Regions from separate parts of the Staphylococcus delphini genome, predicted to be linked through region 3. Evidence: predicted binding sites of a transcription regulator. Region 3 holds the regulator's gene; each other region holds the start of a gene.
What was found. The regulator Rex, encoded in region 3, represses fermentation and respiration genes when NADH is low (regulators of the CRP and FNR family bind a similar motif). The targets are predictions, from matches to a motif close to TTGTGAAATATTTCACAA.
Positions count from the first base shown of each region.

Region 1 (10,211 bases), 410 kb from region 3:
GCCTATTCTCCAGGTGTAGCTGAACCTTGTAAAGATATACATGAAAGACCGAGTCGTGTTTATGATTATACGATGAAAAGTAACATGGTAGCCGTTATTTCAGATGGCACGGCTGTTCTCGGACTTGGAAATATTGGTGCTGAAGCGAGTATCCCAGTCATGGAGGGGAAAGCGGTACTGTTCAAAAGTTTCGCAGGCGTTGATGCCTTCCCATTGTCACTTGCAACGAATGATACAGAAGAAATTATCCGTACAGTGAAACTCGTGGAACCTAACTTTGGTGGTGTCAATTTAGAGGACATTTCTGCACCGCGCTGTTTTGAAATTGAAGAACGCCTGAAAAAAGAGACAAAAATTCCAGTGTTTCATGATGATCAGCACGGTACTGCTATCGTAACGGTAGCTGGTTTAGTCAATGCATTACGTATTGTTGATAAAGACTTAGCAGATATTAAAGTAGTCCTTAATGGTGCGGGTGCTGCCGGTATTGCGATTGTTAAATTACTTTATTCATATGGTGTACGTCATATGATTATGTGTGATTCTAAAGGTGCTATTTATGAAGGGCGTCCATATGGGATGAATGAAACGAAAGATACTGTAGCGAAATGGACGAATAAAGATAAAGTTGAAGGAAAATTGGTCGATGTCATCGAAGGCGCAGATGTTTTCATCGGTGTTTCAGTCGCAGATGCACTCTCTGAAGAAATGGTACAGTCTATGAATGATGATGCTATTATTTTTGCAATGGCGAACCCAAATCCTGAAATTACGCCAGACAAAGCTAAGCATGCAGGTGCTAAAGTTATTGGTACAGGACGTTCAGACTTTCCAAACCAAATTAATAATGTCTTGGCATTCCCAGGCATTTTCCGTGGTGCCTTAGATGTACGTGCCACACATATCAATGAAGAAATGAAACGTGCAGCTGTTGAAGCGATTGCTAACTTAATTACGGATGAAGAGCGCAACCCAGATTACGTTATTCCTGGTCCGTTCGATTATCGTGTCGCGCCATCTGTAGCACGAGAAGTAGCACGTGCGGCAATGGAATCAGGAGTAGCCCGTATTGAAGTCGATCCAGACGATGTATACGAGAAGACGTTATCACTCACAGATTTAAAGAAATAATACAAGCTTGATTGATAGCCGATGGAAAAGTGGAGGTAATAAAGATGTTTAAAGACTTTTTTAACCGTAACTCTAAAAAGAAAAAATATGTTACGGTTCAAGATTCGAAACAAAATGAAGTTCCTGAAGGCATAATGACGAAATGTCCAAACTGTAAAAAAATTATGTACACAAAAGAACTCACTGAAAATTTAAATGTATGTTTTAATTGTGATCATCATATTCAATTATCAGCTTATGGCCGTATTGAAGCAATTGCCGATAATGGAACTTTTGAAGAATTTGATAAAGGGATGACCTCTGCAAATCCATTAAACTTTCCTGGCTATGAAGAAAAGGTTGAAAAAGACCAAGAGAAAACAGGATTAAATGAAGCAATCGTCACTGGAACTGCAGAACTCAATGGCATTAAGTTTGGTATTGGTGTCATGGACCCAAGATTTAGAATGGGCAGCATGGGTTCTGTAGTTGGTGAAAAAATTTGTCGCATTGTCGATCATTGTACAGAAGAGCGACTCCCGTTTGTCTTATTTACGGCATCTGGTGGGGCACGTATGCAAGAAGGCATCATTTCGCTCATGCAAATGGCTAAAACAAGTGTATCTTTAGAAAAACATTCTGATGCAGGTCTATTGTTCATTTCCTATATGACACATCCAACTACAGGTGGGGTATCTGCAAGTTTTGCATCAGTCGGCGATATCAATTTGGCAGAACCGAAAGCCTTAATCGGGTTTGCAGGACGCCGTGTCATCGAACAAACAATTAATGAAAAATTACCGGATGATTTCCAAACGGCTGAATTTTTATTAGAACATGGTCAGCTCGACAAAGTTGTGCATCGTAGTGAAATGAAGAAAACGTTAGCGACGTTATTTGATATGCATCGTGAGGTGAAAAAGTAATGCTTGATTTTGAAAAACCGATCCAAGATATACAAACTAAAATTGAATCATTGAAAGAAACGCAAGCGAAAAATGATGTCGATTTGTCTGATGAAATCGAAATTCTTGAAGCTGCATTGCAAACAGAAAAAGAAAAAATTTACACTTCCTTAAAGCCGTGGGATCGTGTTCAAATAGCAAGATTACCTGAAAGACCGACCGTACTCGACTATATTCCCTACATTTTTGATGATTTTATCGAATTACATGGCGATCGTAACTTTAGGGATGATCCCGCTATCGTAGGGGGATTAGCTTATTTCAATGGTCAACCTGTAACAGTCATTGGTCAACAGCGCGGTAAAGATACGAAAGATAATATTTACCGTAACTTTGGTATGGCGCATCCTGAAGGTTATCGTAAAGCGTTGAGATTGATGAAAGAAGCTGAAAAGTTTAACCGACCTATTTTCACATTCATTGATACGAAAGGTGCATATCCTGGTAAAGCAGCCGAAGAACGTGGTCAAAGTGAGTCCATTGCACGTAACCTCGTTTCTATGGCAGGTTTAACCGTACCTGTCATTTCAATCGTCATTGGTGAAGGTGGAAGCGGTGGCGCATTAGGTCTTGGTGTGAGCAATCGTTTATTGATGTTAGAAAACAGTACATACTCTGTCATTTCACCAGAAGGCGCGGCCGGTATTTTATGGAAAGACAGCTCTCTGGCTAAAATTGCGGCAGAAACGATGAAAATTACGGCATATGATTTGCTAGAATTAAACATTATTGATGAAGTGGTGAAAGAGCCATTAGGTGGTGCGCATCACGACGTTGAGATGTTAGCAAAGCGTATTAAGCAAAAGTTTACCAAGCATTTAGCCTCGTTTGAACATATGACACCCGCTGATATTAAAGAAGATCGTTTTGAAAAATTCCGTAATATTGGTTCATATGTTGAATAAGTTTGTGTAACAAGCATAGTATGAAGTCTTTGAATCATGGGGCTTCATACTATTTTTTTGATATGCTTGATTTACTTAAAGCGGCCATTATCTTTTTATATTAAACGTTTTGATGAAAGGGCAGACAGGTCAAAAAGTGCGTGAATCATTGCACTCAATAGACATATCTAGCACGGTTCATCACTTTCAATATGGCCATGAATCGTCACGTTCTATATTGATATACAAAAATAATTGCGTCCTTTATAATAGTATGTGAAGAAATAAGCAAAGTTGTGCGTTGAATATCACTATGAAACTATTTTTTTGAATTTCTAGTAGAATCATGTCAATAAAATCTTAAAATGCTCATTTTTGGGTATATGATTTATACAGCATAGATACAACAGCGTGTGATTTAAAATACTTTTACAATTGAATGAAAGTGCTATGAAAACATGAAATATGGCGGATTGATGAATTCATTTGAATAAACCGTTTTCATTTGTTTTTGTCTCTTTTTTTGATGGAATGCACAATGAAATTGTGGTATTTTTAACATAACAACTATGCAAGAAAGGGTATGTCTACATGAAAAAAATTGCAGTTTTAACAAGTGGCGGAGATTCTCCGGGGATGAATGCAGCAATTCGAGCAGTTGTAAGAAAAGCGCTTTATCACAATATTGAAGTCTATGGTGTGTATCAAGGATATCAAGGTCTTATCAATGATGACATTCGCAAACTCGAATTAGGTTCAGTTGGTGATATTATTCAACGCGGAGGTACTTTCTTATATTCAGCACGTTGCCCAGAATTTAAAGAAAAAGAAGTACGCCAAAAAGGGATTGAAAACCTTAGAAAGCGTGGAATTGAAGGGTTAGTCGTTATTGGTGGCGACGGAAGTTACCGTGGTGCACAACGTATTAGTGAAGAATGTAAAGAAATTCAAACGATTGGTATTCCAGGTACTATTGATAACGATATTAATGGTACTGATTTTACAATCGGTTTTGATACAGCGTTAAATACAATTATTGAATCTGTGGACAAAATCCGAGATACTGCTTCAAGCCACGCACGCACTTTTATCATTGAAGTTATGGGCCGTGACTGCGGAGATTTAGCATTATGGTCAGGTTTAGCTGTAGGCGCTGAAACAATCATTTTACCCGAAACAGAAACAGACATTAAAGATATCGCAGAAAAAATTCAACACGGTATCGATAGAGGTAAAAAGCATTCTATCATCATCGTTGCAGAAGGGTGTATGACGGGTGATATGTGCGCATCAGAATTAACAAAATATATTAATGTTGATGCACGTGTATCTGTGCTCGGTCATATTCAACGTGGTGGTAGCCCAACAGGTGCAGACCGTGTACTTGCATCACGTTTAGGGGGCTATGCTGTTGAGCTTTTACTTAACGGCGAAACGGCTAAAGGTGTCGGGATTAAAGACAACCGCTTAGTTGCGACTAATTTTGATGACATTTTCAATACATCAGAACGTCAAATTAACCAACGTATGTTAGGTTTAACTGAAGAATTATCTATATAATTATAGGAGGCATTTCCAATGAAAAAAACTAAAATCGTTTGTACGATTGGACCAGCATCAGAATCAGAAGATATGTTAGAAAAGTTAATGAAAGCAGGTATGAACGTTGCGCGATTAAACTTTTCACATGGCTCACATGATGAACATGCAGCACGTATTCGTTCAATTCGTAAAATAGCGAAAAAGTTAGAGAAAAATATTGGTATCTTACTTGATACTAAAGGACCTGAAATCCGTACACATGACATGAAAGATGGCATCATTACGCTTGAAAAAGGATCACATGTCATCGTGAGCATGCAGGAAGTTGAAGGTACAGCGGAAAAGTTCTCTGTCACATACGAAAACTTAATTAACGATGTTGAAGTCGGTTCATTTATTTTATTAGATGATGGCTTGATTGAATTAGAAGTGGAATCTATTGATCATGCAGCTGGCGAAGTTCACTGTAAAGTTTTAAATACGGGAGAACTTAAAAATAAAAAAGGTGTTAACTTACCAGGTGTTCGTGTTAACTTACCAGGTATTACAGATAAAGATGCGCAAGATATTCGTTTTGGTATCGAGCAAGACGTTGACTTCATTGCGGCAAGTTTCGTTCGTCGAGCAAGTGACGTTCTAGAAATTCGTAAAATTTTAGAAGAAGTGGGCAACCGTACAATTAGCATTATCCCAAAAATTGAAAACCAAGAAGGTATCGATAATATTGAAGAAATTCTTGAAGTTTCTGATGGCTTAATGGTAGCCAGAGGGGATATGGGTGTTGAAATTCCACCAGAAGCAGTGCCGATTGTACAAAAAGATTTAATCCGTAAATGTAATAAGCTAGGTAAACCAGTTATTACTGCAACACAAATGTTAGACTCAATGCAACGTAATCCTCGTGCTACGCGTGCAGAAGCGTCTGACGTAGCGAACGCAATTTACGATGGTACAGATGCAGTTATGCTTTCGGGTGAAACTGCAGCAGGGGCTTATCCAGAAGAAGCCGTTAAAGCAATGCATGATATCGCAGTAGCTGCTGAACAGGCTCAAAACTACAAACAACTGTTATCAGACCGTACAAAACTTGTTGAAACATCACTTGTGAACGCCATTGGTGTATCTGCTGCACACACAGCTTTAAACTTAAGTGTTAAAGCGATTGTGGCTGCAACAGAAAGTGGGAAAACTGCGCGTACGATTTCGAAATACAGACCAAAATCTGACATTATCGCAGTCACGCCATTCGAAACAACAGCGCGTCAATGTACACTTGTATGGGGGGTATACCCAGTCGTTCGTGAAGGTAACTTTACTACAGATGAATTATTGAACAATTCTGTAGCAACAGCCATCGAAAGCGAACGTGTTGAAAACGGTGATTTACTCATTATCATTGCAGGTGTACCAACAGGTGAATCTGGTACGACAAACTTAATGAAGTTACATCTTGTAGGTGAAGACTTAGCAAGTGGTCAAGGTATTGGTCGTAACTCAGCAGTAGGTCGAACAGTCGTTGTCAACAATGGCTCTGAATTAAAAGGTCGCGACTTAGACCAAGCTGTTATCGTGACACCATCGATTGACGAAAGCATTATCCCATATTTAGACCAGGCTGTTGCTTTAGTCACTGAAGAAGCTGGTTTAACTTCTTCAAGTGCTATCATAGGACTTGAAAAAGGCATTCCAACAGTCGTAGGTGTTAACAATGTCGTTGATATAATTCCTGATAACGCATTAGTGACAGTCGATGCGACACAAGGTAAAGTTTATGAAGGTTATGCAAACGTGCTATAATTTTTTTAATAGATGATACTGTATTAATTTTAAAAGGTTGGTAAGGTGAATATGCCTTATCGACCTTTTTTGAAGTGTGATGTCAAACATCATTCTGGATAGTAGTGCGACTTTGTATGCAAAAAGAGTTTAATTACACTTAAATTAATGTTTCTACAATTATCCTCTGTCATCAAATCTTTTTATTATTAATGATAATGAATGCAAATGATGATGTGTTTTTTCTAAAATTAGTGATGAAAACATAACAGAAAACGCTTTATATCAGTGTTTTAGAAATTAATGAAATCATTTTAACCCAATTATTATAAGATTATTCTGACATATGTCAGTTCTTAAAAAGTTCACAAAAGGTATCATATTGGCTATAATAGTTATTGAAAGCCATTACAAAGAACGAATATAAAGTAAAGGGGAAATTCATATGGCAGAATTAATGAGAGGTTTAGAAGGGGTAATCGCAGCTGAAACAAAAATCAGTTCAATTATCGATAGCCAACTCACATATGCGGGCTATGATATTGATGATTTAACTGAAAATGCACAATTTGAAGAGATTGTTTTCTTATTGTGGAATTATCGATTACCGACGAAACGAGAATTATCAGAATTAAAAGAAAAATTATTTGAGTATATGACTTTAAATCCAAGAATGTATAGTCATTTTGAAGAATATACGACTGATAAAGTACATCCTATGACGGCTTTACGTACATCGGTTTCATATTTAGCACACTTTGATGAAAATGCCGATGATAACGATGAAGAAGCATTACAAGAGCGTGCGATTCGTATCCAAGCAAAAATCGCATCACTCGTTGCTTCGTTTGCAAGAGTAAGAGAAGGAAAAGAACCAGTTAAGCCTGATCCTTCTTTAAGCTATGCAGCGAATTTCTTATATATGCTTAGAGGGGAAAAACCGACTGATGTAGAAGTAGAAGGTTTTAATAAAGCATTGATTTTACATGCGGATCACGAATTGAATGCATCTGCGTTTACAGCGCGTTGTGCCGTGTCATCATTATCAGATATGTATTCAGGTGTCACTGCTGCAGTATCATCGTTAAAAGGGCCATTACATGGTGGTGCAAATGAACGTGTGATGCAAATGTTGACTGAAATTGGTTCAGTGGACAACGTTGAAGATTACTTACAAAAAGCATTTGCAAATAAAGATAAAGTAATGGGCTTCGGTCACCGGGTATATAAAAATGGTGATCCACGTGCGAAATACTTGAAAGAAATGAGCCAAAAAATCACTAATGAAACTGGACAAAGTGAATTGTTCGATGTTTCTGTTAAAATTGCAGAAATCATGAAAGAAGAAAAAGGATTATTACCTAACGTTGACTTCTACAGTGCGACAGTGTATCACAGCATGGGCATTGATCATGATCTCTTTACACCAATTTTTGCGGTAAGTCGTACATCGGGTTGGACTGCACACATCTTAGAACAATTAAGAGATAACAGAATTATGCGTCCTCGTGCAACATATATCGGTGATGTTAACCGTAAATATGTACCAATTGAAGAACGCTAATTAAGTCTATATATTATAAAGTTTCAAAATTCGGAGGTATTAAACATGAGTGAAAAAATCGTAAAAACGAACAGCGGATTACAAGTCCCAAATCAACCTATCATACCATTTATTATCGGCGACGGTATTGGGCCAGATATTTGGAAAGCAGCAAGTCGTGTCATCGATGCTGCCGTAGAAAAAGCTTATGATGGTGAGAAAAAAATTGATTGGAAAGAAGTATTAGCTGGTCAAAAAGCTTACGACCAAACAGGTGAATGGTTACCAACAGAAACGTTAGACACGATTAAAGAATATTTAATTGCGATTAAAGGACCATTAACAACCCCAATCGGTGGCGGTATTCGTTCATTAAACGTAGCGCTACGTCAAGAATTAGACTTATTTAACTGTTTACGTCCAGTACGTTGGTTCAAAGGTGTACCTTCACCAGTGAAACATCCAGAACAAACGGATATGGTCATCTTCCGTGAAAATACTGAAGACATTTACGCCGGTATCGAATTTAAAGAAGGTAGCGAAGAAGTTAAAAAAGTGATTGATTTCTTACAAAATGAAATGGGTGCTAAAAACATTCGCTTCCCTGAAACTTCAGGTATTGGTATTAAGCCAGTGTCTAAAGAAGGTACAGAGCGTTTAGTACGTGCGGCGATTCAATATGCAATCGATAACAACCGTAAATCAGTAACACTTGTGCATAAAGGTAACATTATGAAGTTTACTGAAGGTGCGTTCAAACAATGGGGGTATGATTTAGCAGAAAATGAATTCGGCGACCAAGTCTTCACATGGCAACAATATGATCGCTTAGTTGAAGAAAAAGGAAAAGACGAAGCGAACAAAATTCAAGATCAAGCTGAAAAAGATGGAAAAATCATTATTAAAGATTCTATTGCAGATATCTTCTTACAACAAATTTTAACACGTCCAGCTGATCACGATGTTGTTGCGACAATGAACCTCAACGGTGACTATATTTCTGATGCTTTAGCGGCTCAAGTCGGCGGTATTGGTATTGCTCCAGGTGCGAATATTAACTCTGAAACAGGTCACGCGATTTTCGAAGCGACGCACGGTACAGCTCCGAAATATGCTGATTTAGACAAAGTGAATCCTTCATCAGTATTGCTTTCAGGTGTAATGTTGTTAGAACACATCGGCTGGCAAGAAGCTGCGGATTTAATTACAAACTCTGTCGAAAAAACGATTGCTTCAAAAGTTGTGACATATGACTTTGCACGTTTAATGGAAGGTGCAACTGAAGTAAAAACATCAGAATTTGCAGATGAATTGATTAAAAATTTATAATAAGTTGATTCAAGGGGATGGGACATAAAAATTTCAAGTCTCAATCCATTCATATATTTTTGACTGATTAAATGATTTTAAAGTAGTTGGAAAATGAGGATGAATGGATAAAACATTGATGCTATTGATTTATTGATTTCATAAACTTGCCCTCAGTTTCGCTGTGTTTAATATAAGATTGCCCAGAAGGCTGAGACTCCTGAGGGATCAGCTGGTCCGGAAAATCCAATTCGGCATCGATCAAGTGTTCATTTCAATCAAGCCGAATTTAGTTGAAGGGCCAGCCCCTAGGAATTTAGTTGAAGGGCCAGCCCCTAGGAACGCGAAGCCATGAAGGCAGTCTAAAGCCACAAGACATAGGGAGGGCAAGTTTAACAAAAATATTGCATCAATAGCATCAAAAGTTTTCAAGCCCCAACCCTTGGTATACACAACAAAATATAGTAAAGGAGCTGAGGAAACTTAATGTCCTAGCTCCTTTTTATTTTTGTGACAAGCATGCATGAAATTCAATCATGGGGTTAAAGTCTTTATCCGAAAATACTTCCTTATTACTATGCTGTTTGGATATAAAATTGCATAGAAGGCTGACACTTCTGAGGGATAAGGTTGAAAATAAAATGGCGTCTTTCAAATTTCTTAGAGAGGTCGTGATATCATTAGATTTATCAGTGCTTCTCCTGCGATAAACGACAATCAAAATATGACAGTGTAAAAATCAATTAAGGTTAATGAGGATGAGGATTTTTGAGTTTTTTAAGCGAAAGTTAAGTTATTGTAAAGATGCTAAATGATATATTATTTTTAAGACTATTTTAAGGTATAATGAAGTTAATTATAATAAGGAGGTACATATATGGCTCAAAGAGTGCTTGTCGTTGATGACGAACAATCCATTGTCACTTTGTTAAAATACAACCTCGAACAATCAGGTTATGTCGTTGAGGTGGCTCAAGATGGAGAGGAAGCGTTACAAAAAGAAAAAGAAACGAAACCCGACTTGATTGTATTGGATGTGATGCTACCGAAAAAGGATGGTATTGAAGTATGTAAAACGATTCG
Region 1 covers NZ_LR134263.1:1,318,039-1,328,249, forward strand. The annotation lists gene ystJ (NADP-dependent malic enzyme) at 1-1,131, shown strand, start outside; gene accD (acetyl-CoA carboxylase, carboxyltransferase subunit beta) at 1,176-2,036, shown strand; gene EL101_RS06305 (acetyl-CoA carboxylase carboxyltransferase subunit alpha) at 2,036-2,980, shown strand; gene pfkA (6-phosphofructokinase) at 3,551-4,519, shown strand; gene pyk (pyruvate kinase) at 4,538-6,298, shown strand; gene EL101_RS06320 (citrate synthase) at 6,723-7,841, shown strand; gene icd (NADP-dependent isocitrate dehydrogenase) at 7,887-9,149, shown strand; gene EL101_RS06330 (response regulator transcription factor) at 10,006-10,211, shown strand, end outside.
Region 1: EL101_RS06320 (citrate synthase) is a predicted target of Rex. The motif match lies at 6,631-6,648, and genes of this name have one in related genera.

Region 2 (10,211 bases), 330 kb from region 3:
TGACTCAGTTTGACAGACATGTGTGCGTCTAATTGATGTTCATGAATCGCTTCCATCACTTTTAATATATTATTTTTCGCTTCAATAGCATCTCGTTCGTTATTCACAAATTCACCGAGATTATCTACTGTAACTGAAATATTTTTCTCGTTCAGTCGTTTAATCGTTTTAATCACATCATCAATTGTATTCCCTGCGACCACTCTGTTTGCCCCTAGTGAAGGCCCAATAGTTTTCGCTGCTGAATTTAAAAATGCATTATTAGACAATGCGATAAAAAAGTGTTTGACTATGGCCATGCTGAATTCCTCCCATTATGTTTCTGATGTAATATCAGTGTATCATGAACAGATAAGGGAAGAAAACGTTTTCATATAAAAAGGTACGAATTTTATCAAGTTGAGTGACTAAGGTTTGATGCGATGTGAAAAAAGTTATAAAAAGAGTATTCATAACATATGGTTTAATGGTGTGCTTCTATCGTAATTGGTTCTTGAGCGACTGCTGTGATGAGTGGCATACATAAGAAAAGAACGATGCAAAACAAACATTTATAAACGAGCTTCATCATAAACTCCTTTAATTTGACTTTGTTTAGTTTCACTATAGCACCTTGATGTCAAGCTATGATGAAATCACTGTGAAGTTCTTCTAAAGATCATAATAGACTGTCATGAATATTAACGTTCTGTAAATGGCTGGCCTGAATCTTTACGATATCTTTAAATTGAGGGCAAGTGAATCGTGATAAAATAAAGTGAAAACGATTAGAGGGAGATAGACAATGTTTAGAGATATGGCATTCTACATTTTTGGGACGCAGTTAGATACATTTGTGCAGTATTTTATATTTGAACTAATTGTATTGGTCGTTATCGGCTTAATTGTAGGTGTTTTAACAAAGAAAATTTGGCCAGTGATTGTAGTCATCTTAGGTTTGAATGTAATCGATGTAGGCATTTTAGCGCAATTTAATGTAAGTCAAGGCGAGGGCACTTTCTTTGGACAATTGATGTTACTCTTAGTGGCAAAATTTTTCCCTACATTTTATGAAATTTTATTAACTGTACTATTATTACGTGTCGGTTGGATGCGTAAATTATTTAAACTTGCATAAAATATAGCAAACACGTGGGATGGTTGTGGCGATTGATCATGACGGATTCACGTGTTTTTTATGTTTTTAGTCGCGATGAATGGGGGAGTCACGCTATAATAGATGTTATAATACATAGAATTAAAGGAAGGATAATGTAGTATGTGGAAATGGGAAACTGAAGGTGAGGCTAAAGGGGTCATCGTCATTGTACACAATATGTTAGAACATACAGGACGTTATGCCTATGTGATTACACATTTAAAACGCAATGGCTACCATGTTATTATGGGTGATTTGCCAGGACAAGGCCAAACTTCACGTATGAACAAAGGGCAAATCCAAAACTTTGAAGCCTATCAAGAGCGTGTGTTGGAATGGGTTGAAATTGCTGAAGAATATCATTTGCCTATTTTTATGATTGGTGTCGGATTAGGTGGTTTAATTTGTTTAAACTTATTAGAAAAAGTGCAATTGGATATCGAAGGTTTAATTTTACTTTCGCCACTTCTCGCATTTCAAAAACAATATAAAACACGTAAAAATATTTTAGCATCCAACATTGGTGACGTTTCAAAAGGGACAAAGTTTGATTTAGGTATTGAAGCAGAACTACTAACACGCAATCCAGAAGTCCAAGAAGAAACGCGAAATGACCCGATGATGTTAAAAAAAGTGAGCTATCATTGGTATAAAGAAGTAGTACGTACTATGAAAGATACAGCTGATCATCTTCATCAACTAACGACGAAACCGATGTGTGTTATGTATGGAACAGCTGATCAAATTTCTGATACTGAAGTGACGCATCAATTATTGCACACATTGGATCTAGATGAAGTTTATTTTAAAGCGTGGCCTCATCTTGCACATGAAATTCATAATGAACCCGAACGTGAAGCCGTCATGCGTTATATTTTAAGCTTTTTAAACAATCGGGTGTATGCGGCAGGCTATTTAGTTGAAGATGAAAATAGTCTTAAATAAGTTAAAAATATACAAAAAGTATAGGATGAACGATTAATTTTCGTTTGTCCTAAAAATTTATCATTGAAAGAAAATAGAAAACGTGTTAAATTGTATATGTGAAAAGAATCACAAGTAATAAATAGCGAACAAATTTGGCATAGTTAGGAGAGTGTTTTTCATGAAGACAAAAGGTAATAAAGTGGTATTAGTAGGTAATGGTGCTGTGGGTGCAAGCTATGCCTTTACAATGATGAGTCAAGGTGTAGCAGATGAACTTGTTATTATCGATATCAATAAAGATAAAGTGCTTGGAGATGTATTAGATTTAAACCACGGTGCACCGTATGCAGATTCCCCAGTTAAAGTCGTAGCAGGTGAATATTCTGACTGCGGTGATGCAGATTTAGTCGTGATTTGTGCAGGCGCGCCTCAAAAAGTTGGTGAAACACGTTTAGACTTAGTAGAAAAAAATGCAAAAATTTATAAAGATATCGTGACATCAATTATGGACAGCGGCTTCGATGGTATTTTCTTAATCGCAGCGAACCCAGTAGATATTTTAACTTACGTCACTTTAAAATACTCAGGCTTACCAAAACACAAAGTTATCGGTTCAGGTACAATTTTAGATACAGCACGTTTCAGACATTTAATTAGTGAAGCGTTCGATGTAGCACCAGCTAGTATTCATGGTTATATTATCGGTGAACACGGTGACTCTGAAGTGCCAGTATGGTCAGGCGCAACAATTGCAGGAATTTCAATTTATGATCAATTGAAAAATGACCCTGAAAAAGCACATTTAATTGAAGATATTTATGTGAATACACGTGATGCAGCATATGAGATCATTAAAGCAAAAGGTGCAACTTACTACGGTGTGGCAATGGGATTAATGCATATTTCAAAAGCCATCTTAAAAAACCAAAACATCGTATTAACTGTGTCAAGTTACTTAGAAGGTGAATATGGTCATGAAGGTGTGTACACTGGTGTGCCAACAGTGATTAACGGCGACGGTGCTTCACGCGTCATTGAAACACCATTAAATGACGAAGAAAAAGAAAAATTCGCTAAATCTGTTAAAATTTTAAAAGATATGCAAGACTCTATTTCTCACCTTTTCTAACTTAAAAATAATAAATGAATAGATTTTAAATGGTCCTATCACTTTTTGTAGAGTGTAGGGCTATTTTTTTCTGTGAAAAACCTCACAATTTTTAATATATGCATCGTTTCTTTTACTTCAAACTCAGTCATATGCAATTAAATAGGATAAAAACTTAAGAAAGTGATTGCAAAAGTAAATAATTTGAAGAAAATGTTCTACAACTTCAAATTTTAAAATGACAAAGTATTACTAATATATTAAATATGATTAGATTTCTATTTTGTGGGTACAAATAAACGATAGGTAGCAAAGAATGGGGGCTTATTATGACTGAAAAAAATAATTATAAAGTGAGCGATATCATGCTCCTTGACCAACTGCAAAAAGAAGTTGAAGCCATTTTTGAAGAAATTGAGGGAAAATATCGTTTATCGAAAGAAGAGTTTTTGATTTTACTGACACTTTGGGATCAAGGTTCGATGACATTAAAAGAAATGGATGACTATGTGAAAGTTAAGACTTACAAGCGCACAAGAACTTACAACAATTTGGTAGAAATGAAATGGATTGTTAAAGAGCGTCCGACAAACGATGAAAGAACCGTTATTATTCATTTTAATGAGGATAAAGAAGCGGACAAACAAGACTTAATTGATTTTACATGTATAGAAATCGAAAAAAGAGATGCACATTTGAGAACATTATTAAATGACATTGTCAACGGCTGTGATATTTAAGGACCAATGCGACTCTCATTTGAGATCAAGATTTAATGCACCCATTCTGAAAAAGCTAAAAAGAATTGAAGAGCTACAAAAGCCCGCAATTCTAGGCATCACCAAAGACGACATTGAATTAAAAAGAGAGTGCAAATGAAAATAAATTATTCATACTACCTATCATAAAACCAACGCGTCCACAATGGGGATTGTCGTTGGTTTTTCTCGTAGTGCGTGATGAACGTAAATTCGAAATCAATACATAAGCTTTAATTCGCCCCATTTATCTCGCACTTGGTTTTTTGAGAGAAGTGATAGAGCGAATTGGGTCTAGATTGACTTGAAGCGAAATATAAAAATAAAAAACGATACGCCCATCCTTTGAAACAAGAGGCCCCAATAGCCATCTATTGCGCACGACATCAAAAGGATTGGGGGTATCGTTTTCTAATTTATAATCTACAACGCTGTGACAAACTTAAAAAGCTTCACATCTTTTACAACACTTTAACCTTTATTGACACTAAGCTCTTTTCTCAAGTGCAATCACATACGGCGGTCGGTTTTGTTGATTGATAAACTCATACTTCAAAACATGTGCGCGTTGTTGATCAAACGCTGTCAAATGCTTCATCAAAGTCTCGCTTTCTTCCGCACCTTCTTCATGGCCTGGATAAACGACTAAAACGATAATGCCTTCAGGTTGTAATACATCAAAAATCGTCTGTACAGCAGCGAGAGTAGTCGTTGATTGTGTGACGATAGATTTGTCGCCTTTCGGTAAATAACCTAAATTAAAAATGGCAGCATGTACCTGCGTGAGATGTTCGTCTCTAATATATTGCGTAATCCATTCGTGCCCCGTATGAAAAAGGGAAACATTGCTGTAATCGTGAACACGTCGCTTTGTATTTTCTATTGCTTCTTGTTGAATGTCACAGCCATAAACGTGACCATTAGGGACGAGGTCTGCTAAAAATTTCGTGTCATGACCATTGCCACACGTTGCATCAATGACGACACTTTCTGATGTGGTATGACTACGAATTAATGATTTGGCAAAAGGTAAAATACGTTCGACTATCATATGCGCACCTGAGCATTATAAGATGCGCCTTGAACAGTACCACGACGTTCAAGTTCTGCGTCAATTTCATTTAATACTTCCCGTTTATTGACACTCCACATAGGACCGACCATTAAATCGATAGGGCCATCACCGGTAATACGGTGGACGATCATTTCTGGTGGTAATTGTTCGAGTTGATCACAAACGAGTTGGATGTACTGTTTTTTTGTCATAAATTGGAGCAAACCTTTATCATATTGCTTCATCATGGGTGTACCTTTTAATAGATGTAATAAATGAATTTTAATGCCTTGGACATCCATTTGAGCAACCGCTTTTGCAGTCTCCATCATCATGTCATAGTCTTCACCAGGTAAACCATTAATAATATGTGAACATACATTAATGTTGTGACGACGTAATTTTGAGACACCTTCATAATAGCAATCCATATCATGTGCGCGGTTGATTAAGTCAGATGTTTCTTGATGAATGGTCTGTAAACCTAACTCCACCCATAAATACGTACGTTCATTTAATTCGGCGAGGTAGTCCACGACGTCATCTGGTAAACAATCTGGACGAGTCCCGATAGATAATCCAACCACACCCGGTTCTTTTAATGCAGCTTCAAATTTTTCTCGTAATACAGCAACGGGCGCATGTGTATTGGTAAAGGCTTGGAAATATGCAATGTATTGACCTTCATGCCATTTCTCGTGCATTTTATTTTTAATCTCTTTAAATTGTACTTCAATCGCATCAGCACGATTACCTGCAAAGTCACCACTCCCTGCTGCTGAACAAAATGTGCAACCGCCGTGCGCAACCGTACTGTCTCTATTAGGGCAATCAAAACCACCATCTAAAGCTACTTTGAATATTTTTTGACCAAATTTATTTTTTAGATGATAGTTTAAAGTGTGATATCGTTTCTTTTCAAAAGCATATGGGAAATAAGTGCCCATCACAATCTTCCTTTCAACTTTCTATGTTTAAACTGTTTTTATCATATCGTATTCGTCATTTTTCTTAAACAGTATTTGAAGATTTTAACATATTTTCATCATAACGTGTTATAGTGTGTGCTAGAGAGAAAAGGAGTGAAACATCAGTGAATATGCCTAAAGAAATATGGTGGCTCGTCATTGGGATGGCGATTAATATCACAGGTGCGAGTTTTTTATGGCCGTTGAATACGATTTATATGAATGAGGAACTCGGCAAATCATTAAGTACTGCTGGACTGGTACTGATGGTCAATTCATTTGGGATGATTGTAGGAAATTTACTTGGTGGGACATTGTTCGATAAACTTGGAGGCTATCGGACAATTATGTTAGGCACGATTGTGAGTTTGTGCGCTACCATTTTATTAAATTTCTTCCACGGTTGGCCTTGGTATGCGATTTGGCTCATTATGCTTGGTTTTGGCGGTGGGATGATTATCCCTGCGATTTATGCGATGGCTGGAGCATTATGGCCGCAAGGGGGAAGACAAACGTTTAATGCGATTTACTTAGCACAAAATATTGGTGTGGCATTAGGTGCAGCGCTAGGCGGTTTTGTCGCTGAACTGAGCTTTAATTACATTTTTATGGCGAACTTGGCAATGTACGTCATTTTCTTCTTTATCGCATTATTTCAATTTAACATGAACTATCAAGCGACGGTTAAACATCAAGAAACGTTGGAAAATGTGGCGCACATTCAAAACAAGAAACATTTCACAGCACTCATTTTATTATGTGTGATGTTTGCGCTATGTTGGATTGCTTATGTTCAATGGCAAACAACTATTGCTTCATTTACGCAAAGTATCGGTATTTCTATGAGTCAATATAGTTTGTTATGGACAGTGAACGGGGTGCTCATTTTAGTCGGGCAACCTTTAATATTACCGATTATTCACCTTATTAAAGGGCAACTGAAAAAGCAACTTTACTTTGGATTAGTTGTATTTATACTGTCATTTTTCGTGACAAGTTTTGCGACATCATTTTCAATCTTCGTTGTTGGGATGGTCATTATGACATTTGCAGAAATGTTCGTTTGGCCTGCTGTACCGACGATTGCTAATAATTTAGCGCCTAAAGGTAGGGAAGGGGTCTATCAAGGCATTGTGAATTCCGCATCAACAGTGGGGAAAGCTTTTGGTCCATTAGTGGGTGGGATACTCGTCGATGTTTTTAATATGCAAATCATGTTTTTATCAATGATAGGTTTACTCGTCATCGCTATGGTATTCCTTTCGATTTATGATAGAAAAGTGGATCCGAAAACGTTATATCGTTAATCACAGTAAATGACACTTGCATCTTTGTACTAAATTGCATAATATAGTAGTTGATTACGAATTAAGCATGTGGTCGTGCTGTACTGGAGTAGTAACTTAAAAGGGTTTCCACAGAGAGTTAGTGGTGGTGCGAACTAACGAAAAACTTTAAGTGAACTTGCCGATAAATAATGAAAAATAAATGACATCTCTTACTATTTGAAATGAAGTGCACTTCTAGGAGTGAATGAGGGTGGTACCGCGGCAAAAGTCGTCCCTTAGCATATATGAATAGTTTGAGGTGTCTTTTTATGAATGAGGAGGATTTAATTGTGAGTTACAATCATCAAGAAGTCGAAAAAAAGTGGCAAACGTATTGGTTAGAAAACAAGACGTTTAAAACAGAAGATAATATCGGGCAGAAGAAATTTTATGCGTTAGATATGTTCCCTTATCCATCAGGTGCAGGGTTACATGTGGGGCATCCAGAAGGTTATACAGCAACAGACATTTTGTCACGTTATAAGCGTATGCAAGGTTACAATGTGTTACATCCAATGGGTTGGGATGCGTTTGGCTTACCTGCTGAACAGTATGCCCTTGATACTGGAAATGACCCGGCGGAATTTACAAAACGTAACATTCAAACATTTAAACGTCAAATTCAAGAGCTCGGTTTTAGTTATGACTGGGATCGTGAAGTGAGTACGACAGACCCTGAATATTATAAATGGACACAATGGATTTTTATTCAACTTTATAAAAAAGGGTTAGCTTATATTGATGAAATTCCAGTGAACTGGTGTGAAGCGTTAGGTACTGTCCTATCTAATGAAGAAGTGGTCGATGGTGTATCAGAACGTGGGGGCTACCCAGTGGTTCGACGCCCGATGAAACAATGGGTATTGAAAATTACAGAATATGCAGATCGTTTACTTGAAGACTTAGATACACTTGATTGGCCCGAATCGATTAAAGACATGCAACGTAACTGGATTGGTCGTTCTGAAGGGGCGAAAGTGAACTTTAAAGTCGAAAATATCGATACACCGATTGAAGTATTTACCACACGTCCAGATACGATTTACGGCGCAACATTTTTAGTGTTAAGTCCTGAACATGCTTTAGTGAACCGAATTACGACATCGCAACAATATGAAAAAGTGAAACATTATCAAGACGAAGCAGCGAAAAAATCTGACTTAGAACGAACAGATCTGGCAAAAGAAAAAACAGGTGTCTTCACCGGGGCTTATGCGATTCATCCATTTACAGGTGAGCAAGTACCTATTTGGATTGCTGATTATGTGTTAGCCTCATATGGGACAGGGGCTGTGATGGCCGTTCCAGCACATGATGAAAGAGACTATGAATTTGCGACAACATTTGATTTACCAATTGTGACAGTCATTGAAAACGATGCAGACACACCTTATTACATAGGTGACGGTGCACATGTTCAGTCTGGTGAATTAGACGGTCTAAACAATGAAGCGGCGATTGCAAAAGCGATTGAACTACTAGAAGCAAAAGGTCTTGGAGAAAAGAAAGTGAATTATAAACTCCGTGACTGGTTATTTAGTCGTCAACGTTACTGGGGTGAACCGATTCCGATTATTCATTGGGAAGATGGCTCAATGACAACGGTACCGGAAAACGAATTACCATTATTACTGCCTAAAACAGATGAAATCAAGCCTTCAGGTACAGGTGAATCACCACTTGCGAATATTGATGATTTTGTGAATGTTGTTGATCCTGAAACAGGTATGAAAGGTCGCCGTGAAACGAATACAATGCCACAATGGGCGGGTAGCTGTTGGTATTACTTGCGTTATATCGATCCTAAAAATGATCAAATGTTAGCTGACCCCGAAAAGCTTAAACATTGGTTGCCAGTCGACCTTTATATCGGCGGTGTTGAACATGCTGTATTGCACTTATTATATGCACGTTTCTGGCATAAAGTGCTTTATGATTTAGGTGTTGTGCCTACATCTGAGCCTTTCCAAAAATTATTCAACCAAGGTATGATTTTAGGTGAAGGTAACGAAAAAATGAGTAAATCAAAAGGTAATGTGGTGAATCCAGACGATATCGTTCGTTCACACGGTGCAGACACTTTACGTTTATATGAAATGTTTATGGGACCATTAGAAGCTTCAATTGCATGGAGTGAAAATGGTTTAGATGGTTCACGTCGCTTCTTAGATCGTGTATGGCGTTTGTTTGTCACTGAAGACGGTCAACTTACGGATAAAGTGGTTGAAGGTGACACAGCAGCATTGCAAACGGTTTACCATCAAACAGTTAAAAAGGTCACTGAAGACTTCGAATCATTAAGCTTCAATACGGCGATTAGTCAATTGATGGTCTTTATTAATGAATGTTATAAAGCTGACACCATTTCTAAAGCCTATGCAGAAGGATTTGTGAAAATGTTAGCACCTATCGCCCCACATATCGGCGAGGAATTATGGTCTATTTTAGGACATGATACAACGATTACTTATCAACCATGGCCAAGTTTCGATCCATCGTTATTAGAAGAAGATGTGGTTGAAATCGTCGTTCAAGTGAATGGTAAAGTCCGTGCTAAAATCGAAATTCCAAAAGATATGAGTAAAGCGGATATGGAAGCGACAGCGTTAGCCAATGACAACATTAAAGCTGCCATTGAGGGTAAAGATGTTAAGAAAGTCATTGCAGTTCCACAAAAATTGGTGAATATTGTCGCGAAATAAAGATGAATAAGGGAGCGTAGAGGATAATGAAAGAGATTAGTACAAATGAATTAAAAGAGATTATTTTAAGTTCAGAACCAGTCCATATTGTCGATGTACGCGAAGATGAAGAAGTAGCAATGGGGATGATTCCTGACGCAGAACATATTCCGATGAATGAGATTCCGGATCATGTGGATGATTTCAAAAAGGACACGACGTACTACATTGTGTGTGCTGGCGGTGTGA
Region 2 covers NZ_LR134263.1:1,236,475-1,246,685, forward strand. The annotation lists gene EL101_RS05915 (proline dehydrogenase family protein) at 1-299, opposite strand, end outside; gene EL101_RS05920 (hypothetical protein) at 785-1,117, shown strand; gene EL101_RS05925 (alpha/beta fold hydrolase) at 1,259-2,083, shown strand; gene EL101_RS05930 (L-lactate dehydrogenase) at 2,244-3,194, shown strand; gene EL101_RS05935 (transcriptional regulator, SarA/Rot family) at 3,503-3,913, shown strand; gene mnmM (tRNA 5-(aminomethyl)-2-thiouridylate-methyltransferase MnmM) at 4,419-4,982, opposite strand; gene mnmL (tRNA modification radical SAM protein MnmL/YtqA) at 4,979-5,932, opposite strand; gene EL101_RS05950 (MDR family MFS transporter) at 6,079-7,260, shown strand; T-box leader at 7,330-7,521, shown strand; gene leuS (leucine--tRNA ligase) at 7,569-9,983, shown strand; gene EL101_RS05960 (rhodanese-like domain-containing protein) at 10,010-10,211, shown strand, end outside.
Region 2: EL101_RS05930 (L-lactate dehydrogenase) is a predicted target of Rex. The motif match lies at 2,180-2,197, and genes of this name have one in related genera.

Region 3 (10,211 bases):
GCGATTTCGGCAAAATTTGGAAATCAATTTTGCTCATCGCTCGGTTCTGCTCAAATCCTAAGCGCTTTTGTCACAACCTCCCCTCAGCCCCTAGGAAACGCGAAGCCATGAAGGCAATCTAAAGCCACAAATCATAGGGAGGGCAAGTTTAACAAAAATATTGCATCAATAGCATCAAAAATTTTTATGTCCTATTCCCTTTGCGTTTTAAGTTTCAAGTTGCTTCACATATGCTTGAGCATCCGTGTAAATACGGTTTGGAAACTGCATGATCCGAATTAATTCTAGCGCATTTCTCGTATTTGCCGGTCCTGATTTAATTTGATAATTAAACACAATTTCTCCGTCGGTCACATGCTCATTAAAGTGATAATTGGCATATTGATCAGCTAAAACTTCTGTTAATTCAATGTCGTGGGTCGCAGCGATAATCTTTAAGTGGGGGAGCTGATTTAAATAATCAAGAACGGCGTGTGAAGCGGCAATACGTTCAGTAGTATTCGTCCCTTTGAAAATTTCATCAATAAAATAATAATGTTGAACGGCTGCGTCTTGATGAAACAAACGTTTGAGTGATTTCAATTCCGCCATAAAGTAACTGTCGCCACTTGTGACATCATCAGCATTTGCCATTGTCGTTTTTACCATGCCAGGGACGTACTGAAACTTGTCAGCGGTCACTGTGCGTATCGCTTGAGCCATGATGAGATTCAATGCGACAGCTTTCATAAATGTAGACTTACCAGAAGCATTGGACCCTGTTAACAAAACATTTTGATTGAAATCGAAGTCATTCGGTACCGCATCATCAATCAGTGGATGGGTCAAACCTTCAAATGTGACATGATCTGTTTCAACAGGCTCCGTCGTATCGTGATGATAACGATATTGATACACTGCTAATAAACTATCCAATTCTCCGATATAACGGTAACATTCTAAAACGGTATCATAATGCTTCATAAAACGACGAACGAGTGTGGCGTATAAATGAATATCAACTAAAAACATATATTTAAAAACCATCACGAAATATCCTGGAATCGTTTCGACGTTAATTAATAAAAAGCGCAACCGTGAAATCGAACTTAATGGTTTTAATGAATGGTTGAACTCAGGCGTTATTGTCATTTTTGAAAGTATTTCAGTTTCTCGTACGACACGTCCCATTATAAAAAGTTGCTTTAAATCTTTTTCTACATAGTAATTGTAACGAAAACTAACAATAATATTGAGAAAGAAAGCAAAACAAATCCATAAAAGGCCAGTGCCAAAATTGAAAAAACTGATTACCATGCCTACAAACGGCATAGCAAGTAAAAATGCATAAATCCCCTGATATTGTTGTTCGAATATGTCCTTATCATAATTGGGATAAATCGACTTTCCGATATCAACGAGCCGTTTCACAATTTCTCGATGCTGATTCGGGTGTTTGCGTAGCTGCTCTAAAAATTCATAATGAACGAGGGGTGTTTGTAATCGTAACGCACTATATAAATGATTTTCACCCATTGACGTGTATGTCGCATTGAGTTTGTCAAACACGAGATCCATGGATAAATCTGACCATGTTTTGTCATCAATCATCATATTTTTAGCAATATGTTGAGATTTGAAATATGCATCATAAATAGCATGCGGATTTTCAGTTGTATCAAACCGTGTGAAATGTTCTAAGTGATAAGTCAACATACGTTGATGGCGGATACGACGCACAGTTTCTGTTATTAGTGTCATACCAACGAGTGCCACAACAAGCAGTAAAATGAAAAAAGTGTTCGAAGTCATATGTATAAATCCTTTCAATATTTTAAAGGCCATATAAATTTTCACACAATACGTCGAAGAAAGCAATGAATTGTGAAAGCGTTTGAATCATCGGGACGTTATTTCAAATTCATGCAGTAAGAAATCTGTCAAGAGGGAACGTGCGTACTTATACACATTTTGTGAACAACTTGTGTATAAGTACGGTGTATTTTTGTGGATAAAGTGCGTATAAGTGTGTATAAAGTAAGAAATTAGCTCTCTCCAACTTGTGGATAAATAGAATAACTTTGTGGATAGTTGGTATTATCTGTTTCTTATTGTGGATGAATTGTCTGTATTTCGACTATAAAAAAATGAGCGGAGTAGAAAATTCTACCACGCTCAATTCATCTCATCTTCAAATTCACTTAATGTAAGTTGTAATTCTTCCCAATTTGTCATGACTTGTTCTAAAGATTGTTCGATACTTGTTCGTTCGTCAGCTAAAGCTTGTGTTTTTTCATAATCATTCATTGTTGCGTCATCGGTCATTGCAACATCAATTGCTTCGATACGTGCTTCTAATTCCATAATTTTGTGTTCTTCTGCTTCGATTTGGCGTTCGATTTTACGCTTTTCACGACGTAACGCTTTTTGGTCTTGATACGTATTTTGTGAACGAGCCGTGTCGTCATTGGTATTGTTATCTTCACGTTGTTCTTCGTATGCAGCAAGGGCATTTTGCTGCTCTAACTTTTCTAGGTAATATTGGTAGTCACCTAAATACAGATGGCCAGCCGTTTCATTTAAGTCAAAAATACGATTGGCAAGTTCATTAATAAAATAACGATCGTGTGATACGAAAATTAAAGTCCCTTCGAAGTTTTTTAACGCTTGTTCTAACATTTCCTTTGAATCGATGTCGAGATGGTTTGTTGGTTCGTCCAAAATCAATACATTATTACGTTCTAACATTAATAATGCCAGTTGGAGTCTCGCTTTTTCGCCACCAGAAAGGTCGTTAATCACTTTGAGTACTTCATCTTGTGTAAATAAAAAGCGTCCTAAAACCGCACGCACATCCTTTTCAGGCATATGACGGTATTGATCCCAGACAAAATCTAAAATGGTTTTATTAGAACGGAACTCTGCTTGTTTCTGGTCGTAATAACCCATTTTCAAGTTAGCCCCTTCAATGATTTGACCCGAGAGAGGAGGAAGTCGTTTCGCTAAAGTTTTAATTAATGTCGATTTCCCAATACCATTCGGACCGATAATGCCAATGTGATCGCCTTTATTAATTTCAAAACGAATCGGTGCTGTAATCGGTGTACTGTAACCTATCTCTAAATCTTGAATATGCATGACGTCATTGCCTGTATTGCGATCGAAATCAAATTGGATGTTCGCACTTCTCGCATCAAGCATTGGTTTTTCGATACGTGCCATTTTTTCTAACATTTTACGACGACTTTTTGCCATACCGCTTGTAGATGCACGGGTAATATTTTTTTCGACAAACGTTTCCAGTCGTTTGATTTCGCTTTGTTGACGTTCATATTCCGCGAGTCGCTTTTGAAAGTATTGATCTCGTAACTGGATAAACTTCGCATAATTGCCGACATAATGTTTCACTTCGCCTAGTGAGACGTCATAAATTTGCGTCACAATTTTATCGAGGAAGAAGCGGTCGTGTGAAATAATGACGATAGCACCTTTAAAATATTTCAAATAATCTTCTAACCATTCTGTAGTCGCCATGTCTAAATGGTTTGTCGGTTCATCGAGTAAAAGCAAGTCTGGTTCACTCAATAACATTTGTGCGAGTGAGAGCCGTGTTTTTTGACCGCCACTAAAATCATTAATAGGTCGGTCGTAATCTGCCTCACTAAAATCAAGGCCATTCAACACAGTTTTGATTTTACTGTCATAATGATAGCCTCCGAGTTGTTCAAATTCATTGGATAATTGTTCATATTTTGCGATATGCGTTTGATATTCCGTCGTTTCATAAGCTTCCGCATGTGCAGCGAGCCAGTCGGTTTCTTCTTGCATACGTTTGCCAAGCGCTTTCACTTGTTCAAAAGGTTTTGCCATTTCTTCAAAAACCGTATTTTCAGTATTTAAAGTCATTTGTTGTGTTAAATAGCCGAGTTTAAGACCTTTGATTTTTGAGATGTGGCCTGAGTCATATGATTCTACACCTGCGATAATTTTCATCAATGTGGATTTACCCGCACCGTTTCGACCTACGATACCAATGCGCTCCCCTGTTTTCACTTCAAAATTAACGCCTTCAAAAATTTCTTCGCCATCAAACGATTTCGTAATCTGACTTAACTGCATTAAAATCATAGGGCATACTCCTTTCGTTCTTATTTATTGTACAACAAACCCTATATGTATCAAATACTAAATGTTTCCTTATTATATAAATTAAGTTATAATTAAAAAACAGACTGTGAAAGCTATCACACACATTAGAAATCATATCGGAGGACTTCAAAATGGGAAAATCAATGAACAAAATTCCTAGAGCGACTTTAAAACGTCTCCCTTTGTATTATCGATTTGTGAATACTTTAAAAGCGAAAGGCGAAGATCGTGTTAATTCAAAAGCCATTAGTGAAGGCTTAAATATAGATTCAGCCACAATACGTCGAGATTTTTCTTATTTTGGTGAATTAGGCAAAAAAGGTTACGGTTATAATATTGATAGTTTATTAGAATTTTTTAAATCAGAATTAAGTGATTCAGATATTATCAAAATTGGTATCGTCGGTGTCGGTCACTTAGGTACAGCATTAATTTCGTATAACTTTTCAATCCATGATGATATGACCATTACAGAAGCCTTTGACATTAGAGAAGACATCATCGGTACGACAGTTGGGGATATTACGATTAAGTCGATGGATGACATTAAAGAAACCATTGCTTCAGGAGAATTAGAAGTTGTCATAATTGCGACACCTGAATCAGCAGCACAGGCAGTGACCGATCAATTAGTCGAAGCAGGTATCAAAGGTATCTTGAATTTTACGCCTAAACGTGTTCACGCGCCACAATCAGTACAAGTACATCAAATTGACTTAGGGATTGAACTCCAATCGCTACTCTTCTTTATGAAAAATTATGGTGTAACGGAAGAATAAAAATTGACGAACTGAGCTTATAAACAATAGCTCAGTTGAGCGTTTGCTAATAATGACTAGAACACAAAAAAGCAACGTCCTTGTGAATAAGGTAGGCGTTGCTTTTTTGTGTGTCAATCATTAAGCTTTTTGAACGGTAATGGTCCAAGAAGCATCACCTAATTGCTCGAATTCAGTAATGGGATAATTTTGTTCTGCTGCCCATTGAGGTATAGCTTCTGTAGCTTGTGTGCAATCGAAATCTATTTTCAACTCATCACCAATATTTAAATCTTCCATTTTCTTTTGTGCTTCTATTAATGGGAAAGGGCATACCATTCCAATAGTGCCTAATTCATGTTTCATTTTTTATCACCTTTCTTTAATAATTTAATGAGATGCATTTGCTGAAGTACTAACAATTTGCGTTTGACGTCGTGCGGCATTTAATGGTTTTACAAATAAGAAATAACTCATGAACCATGTCCCTAGTATCATTGAAGCTAAACCTAACCATCCTTGCCATGAAAGTGCTGCTGTAGCAACTAAGCCATTACCGATAGAGCAACCTCCAGCGACTGCTGCACCAAACCCCATAAAAGCGCCGCCAATAGCACTGTTACGAATGGTTTTAATATCTGGTAGACGCCATTTAAACTCTTTTGCACCACGCGCAGCAACATAAGAACCTAAGAAAATTCCTAAAACAAGAAAGACACCCCAATCGATTAGAGAGAAATCGCCTGTAGTTAAAAATTGAATGATATGTGCAGAAGGTGTCGTAATACCTAACCCACCTTCACGACCAGTTGAATAACTCAGCGGCCAAGCGATTAACGCAATTAGTCCTACTGCAATCGCTGCAACAAATGGATGGAAACGTTTTTCAAATAAAAAGTAACGTACACCTGTATAACGTGATTTTAATTTCGGAATCATCACTTTAGGTTTTGGCTTACGTAAAGTTTTGATGACTAAAAATACTGTAATACTTACTAAAGCGGTGGTCCAAACCCAGCTCGGTATACCAGTTGAAGTAGAAATATCTGCATTAGCGACAGTTTGGCTGTTAACCACATTTTTCAGTGGTAATAAAATGCCAAATTTTGAAATCGCAGCAAACAATCCATACATCACTAGTGCAATCCAACTTCCTATAAGGCCTTCACCAGCACGATACCACGTTCCCGTTGCACATCCACCAGCCAATACAATACCTACACCAAAAATAAATGATCCAATGATGGTGCCGATAATAGGGAAGGTACCATTATGTATCGTCAACACACCTAAGGACGTTAAAACAAATAACCCGACCGCTTGTATTGAAATAGCAACCAGTAAGGCATAGAACATTTTATTGTTTTTTTGCACATACATATCTCTAAAGCCTCCTGTTAGGCAAAATCGTGTACGTTGCATCACGAAACCGAGTAAAACCCCAACAGTTAAACCACTAATTATTGTCCACATCAAAATAACTCCTTTCTATATCCGACTATTTAAATAGGTATTATATGGTATATGTAAAAAGAATGCAATATAATCCATAAAATAATTTTGGAAAATACGCATGCGTCACTACATACTGAAATTGCTCACTAAGACTTGAATGCTACACTTTATTTTTACACTGCATCGTATTTTATACAGTAATCATGAGGGGTTTTATGATAAAATAGCTATTGAGACTGTGAGGTGATGAACAATTGAATATACAGGATATTGCCAATCTAGCGGGTGTTTCTAAAAGTACAGTTTCAAGGTATTTGAATCAAGGGTCGATTAGTTTAAAGACAAAGCGAAAAATTCAACACGTCATTGATACATACGGTTATGAACCGAACCAGTTTGCTCAAAGTTTAAGAGCACAAAAAAGCATGATGATTGGCATTATTTTCCCGCGAATGTATTCTCATGCCGTGTCCCAAACGGTTAAAGGGATTAAAGCGAAATGTGACGCATTTGGCTATCAAATGTTAATGAATTTGACTGAGCGTCATGTGGAACAGGAACTGGATGCGCTGAAATCTTTTAAAAGAAGTAAAGTAGATGGCATTTTATTTATGGCGACTACTGTGACAGATGCACATATGTCTGTCATTCAAGAAATTGATAAACCAGTTATCATCATTGGTCAAGCACATGCGTCGTTAAGCTCGGTTTACCACAATGATTATCAAGCTGGTCAATTAATGGGACGGGAAATTGTGGCACAAGGGAAGCAACATGTCATTTATGCGAGTATTCAAGAAGATGACGTCGCGGTTGGTGAGCAACGTTTTCAGGGTTTAATGGAAGTGTTAACCGAACATCACATCACATATGAGACATTGATAGCATCGTTTGATTATGAAACTGCACTACAATCGATTAAAGGGCAGCTCACGCAACAACCATCTGTGGCGTATGTCGGTGCGACAGATACGATTGCGTTGGCGCTCTATCAAGCGTTGATGCACGACCACATGACAGAAACGCCGTGGATTGCTGGTTTTGGCGGAGATCCTCTGACACAAATTGTTCATCCAGCGATTTTCACCATACCTTACCAATATGAAGCGGCAGGACGTATCGCATTTGAACAATTACAGCTTCAAATGGAACAGCCAGATTTAATTCAAAGTCGTCAACTTGACGTGGATTCCAAATGTTGAGGATTTATCTTAAAAGAGGTGGAACCGTTACCAAATCGTTAAAAGGAGGTACATCATGGAACAATGGAGTAGAGAAAAGCGTTATCGAAAGTATGAAGAAGCAACACATGAAGAAATGGAGATATTAACGGCCAAAGTGAAGCGCTCGCCATTTCGACAAACCTACCATATTCAGCCCCCAACAGGATTATTAAATGATCCAAACGGCCTGATCTTTTTTAATGGTCAATATTATATCGCACATCAATGGTTTCCGTTAGGTGCAGTACATGGTTTAAAATATTGGCGTTTGCTTACAAGTAACAATCTCGTACAGTTTGAAGATCGTGGTGTCGTATTACGTCCTGATCAAACGTTTGATAGTCATGGCGTGTACAGTGGGAGTGCATTTTCGTTTAATCAAAAATTGTACTATATGTACACAGGTAATCACCGTGACAATGAGTGGAACCGTCACAGTAGTCAAATCGTAGCAGAAGTACAAGCAGATGGGTCGGTTCGTAAATTGTTACCTCCAGCCATTCCGGCACCTCCTCAAGGGTATACACAGCACTTTCGCGATCCTAAAGTGTTTGAGAAAGATGGAAAACTGTATGCATTGCTAGGGGCACAACGTGAAAATGAAACAGGGTGTGCCGTATTATACGAAGCTGAACGCCCTGAAGGACCGTGGCAGTTTAAAGGTGAAATTCAAACGCAATTAGAAGATTTTGGTTATATGTGGGAATGTCCAGATTATTTTCAAATTCATGGAAAAGATATTTTGCTATTCTGTCCACAAGGCTTAGAATCTAAAGGCGATGCGTATCAAAATATTTACCAAAGTGGTTATATAATGGGAACGTTAAATTTTGATACGTTAGCATTTGATCATGGTCCGTTTATTGAACTTGACCACGGGTTTGATTTTTATGCCCCGCAAACGATGACTGATGAAGCGGGACGACGTGTGTTAATCGGTTGGATGGGTCTACCTGACACCGAATATCCGACAGATGATGACGGTTGGGCGCACTGTTTAACTTTGCCAAGAACATTGACGATTGAAGATGGTAAATTAAAACAAAAACCACATATGCATTTAAGAAAGTTACGTAAAAATGAAGAAGTTGCGCTCGGTTACGCGAACAAATTTATTAAACAACTCCATCCTTATGAAGGGGTGCAGTATGAACTTGTCGTTGATATTTTAGAAAATGAGGCTTCTGCTTTTGAATTACAACTCCGTGCATCACGCAATGAATCCACAACGATTCGGTATGATGCAACGACACGTCAGGTTTCATTGGAGCGCTTTGATAGTGGGGCATTACCGTATCCAGTTGAAGGAACGATGAGGGTGACGCAATTACATACGGATTTGAAGCAATTACGTATTTTCGTGGATACATCAAGCATTGAAATCTTTTGTAATGAAGGGGAACGTGTGTTGACGTCACGTATATTCCCTAAAGCAACATCAAACAAGTTTAAAGTCGTTACCGATTCAGGTCAAGTGTATTTAAAAATGACCAAATACGATATTGTGGAAGGAGAATCATAAATGAAACGTTTTTATGCAATAGGTGAAGCACTCATCGATTTTATTCCTACACAAAGAGAGACGTCATTAAAAGATGTGACAGGGTTTGAACCACAAGTCGGTGGTGCGCCTTGTAACGTAGCTGCAGCTGTTCAAAAATTAGGTGGCAACAGTCATTTGATCACACAAGTGGGGGAAGACGCTTTTGGTGACAAAATCATCGAGACGTTACAAGGGGTTGAAGTCGACACCTCACATGTTTTAACGACAAAAAAAGCGAATACAGCACTTGCATTTGTCAGTTTATCTCATGAAGGGGAACGAGACTTTTCATTTTATCGAAAACCGAGTGCAGACATGCTGTATGAAGCTAAAAATATCGACACCATTGAGTTGCAACAAGGTGATTTAATACACTTTTGTTCGGTTGCATTAGTCGATAGTCCTATGAAAGAAGCGCATTTAAGATTACTGGATAAAGCGGAACAAGTCGGCGCAACGATTGTGTTTGATCCGAATGTACGCTTACCTTTATGGGATGACCATGATCTTTATTACGACACATTGCAAGCATTTTTACCACGCGCACATGTGGTTAAAGTTTCAGATGAGGAACTGTCATTTGTTACACGACAAGATGATGAAACGGAAGCATTAAAATCACTGTTTGTCGGCAATGTTCAAGCAGTCATTTACACGAAAGGTAGTCGCGGGGCATCTTTAATTTTCAAAGATGGCGCAACAATTGAAGTGCCGACACCGCCAGCACAAGTGGTGGATACTACAGGCGCAGGAGATGCATTTATCGGTGCTATCAATGCGAAATTATGTCAGTCTGAGCAACAGCCTATTGATACGCTACGCCAACACGGGCATGATATTTTGAAATTTGCACATCAAGTTTCAGGTTGTGTCGTGTCGCAATACGGCGCCATTTCAAGCTTACCAACATTAGAAGAACTTTAATTAAAAAGCCAAGTTCCCGGATAGGTGGGAGATTGGCTTTTTAATGCGAGATAGCGCTTTTAAATTTTCTTCAAATTACGCACCGAGACGTAACAAAATTCTTCATTTTTGAAATAAGCAATCCGTTCTTTCGTATCGACACGCGTTATATTCCTTCTATTCAGCACATAACTGTTGTGA
Region 3 covers NZ_LR134263.1:908,891-919,101, forward strand. The annotation lists gene EL101_RS04100 (MutS-related protein) at 208-1,791, opposite strand; gene EL101_RS04105 (ABC-F family ATP-binding cassette domain-containing protein) at 2,155-4,107, opposite strand; gene EL101_RS04110 (redox-sensing transcriptional repressor Rex) at 4,260-4,907, shown strand; gene EL101_RS04115 (sulfurtransferase TusA family protein) at 5,028-5,252, opposite strand; gene EL101_RS04120 (YeeE/YedE family protein) at 5,277-6,362, opposite strand; gene EL101_RS04125 (LacI family DNA-binding transcriptional regulator) at 6,596-7,543, shown strand; gene EL101_RS04130 (sucrose-6-phosphate hydrolase) at 7,599-9,086, shown strand; gene EL101_RS04135 (carbohydrate kinase family protein) at 9,087-10,031, shown strand; gene agrA (quorum-sensing response regulator AgrA) at 10,091-10,211, opposite strand, start outside.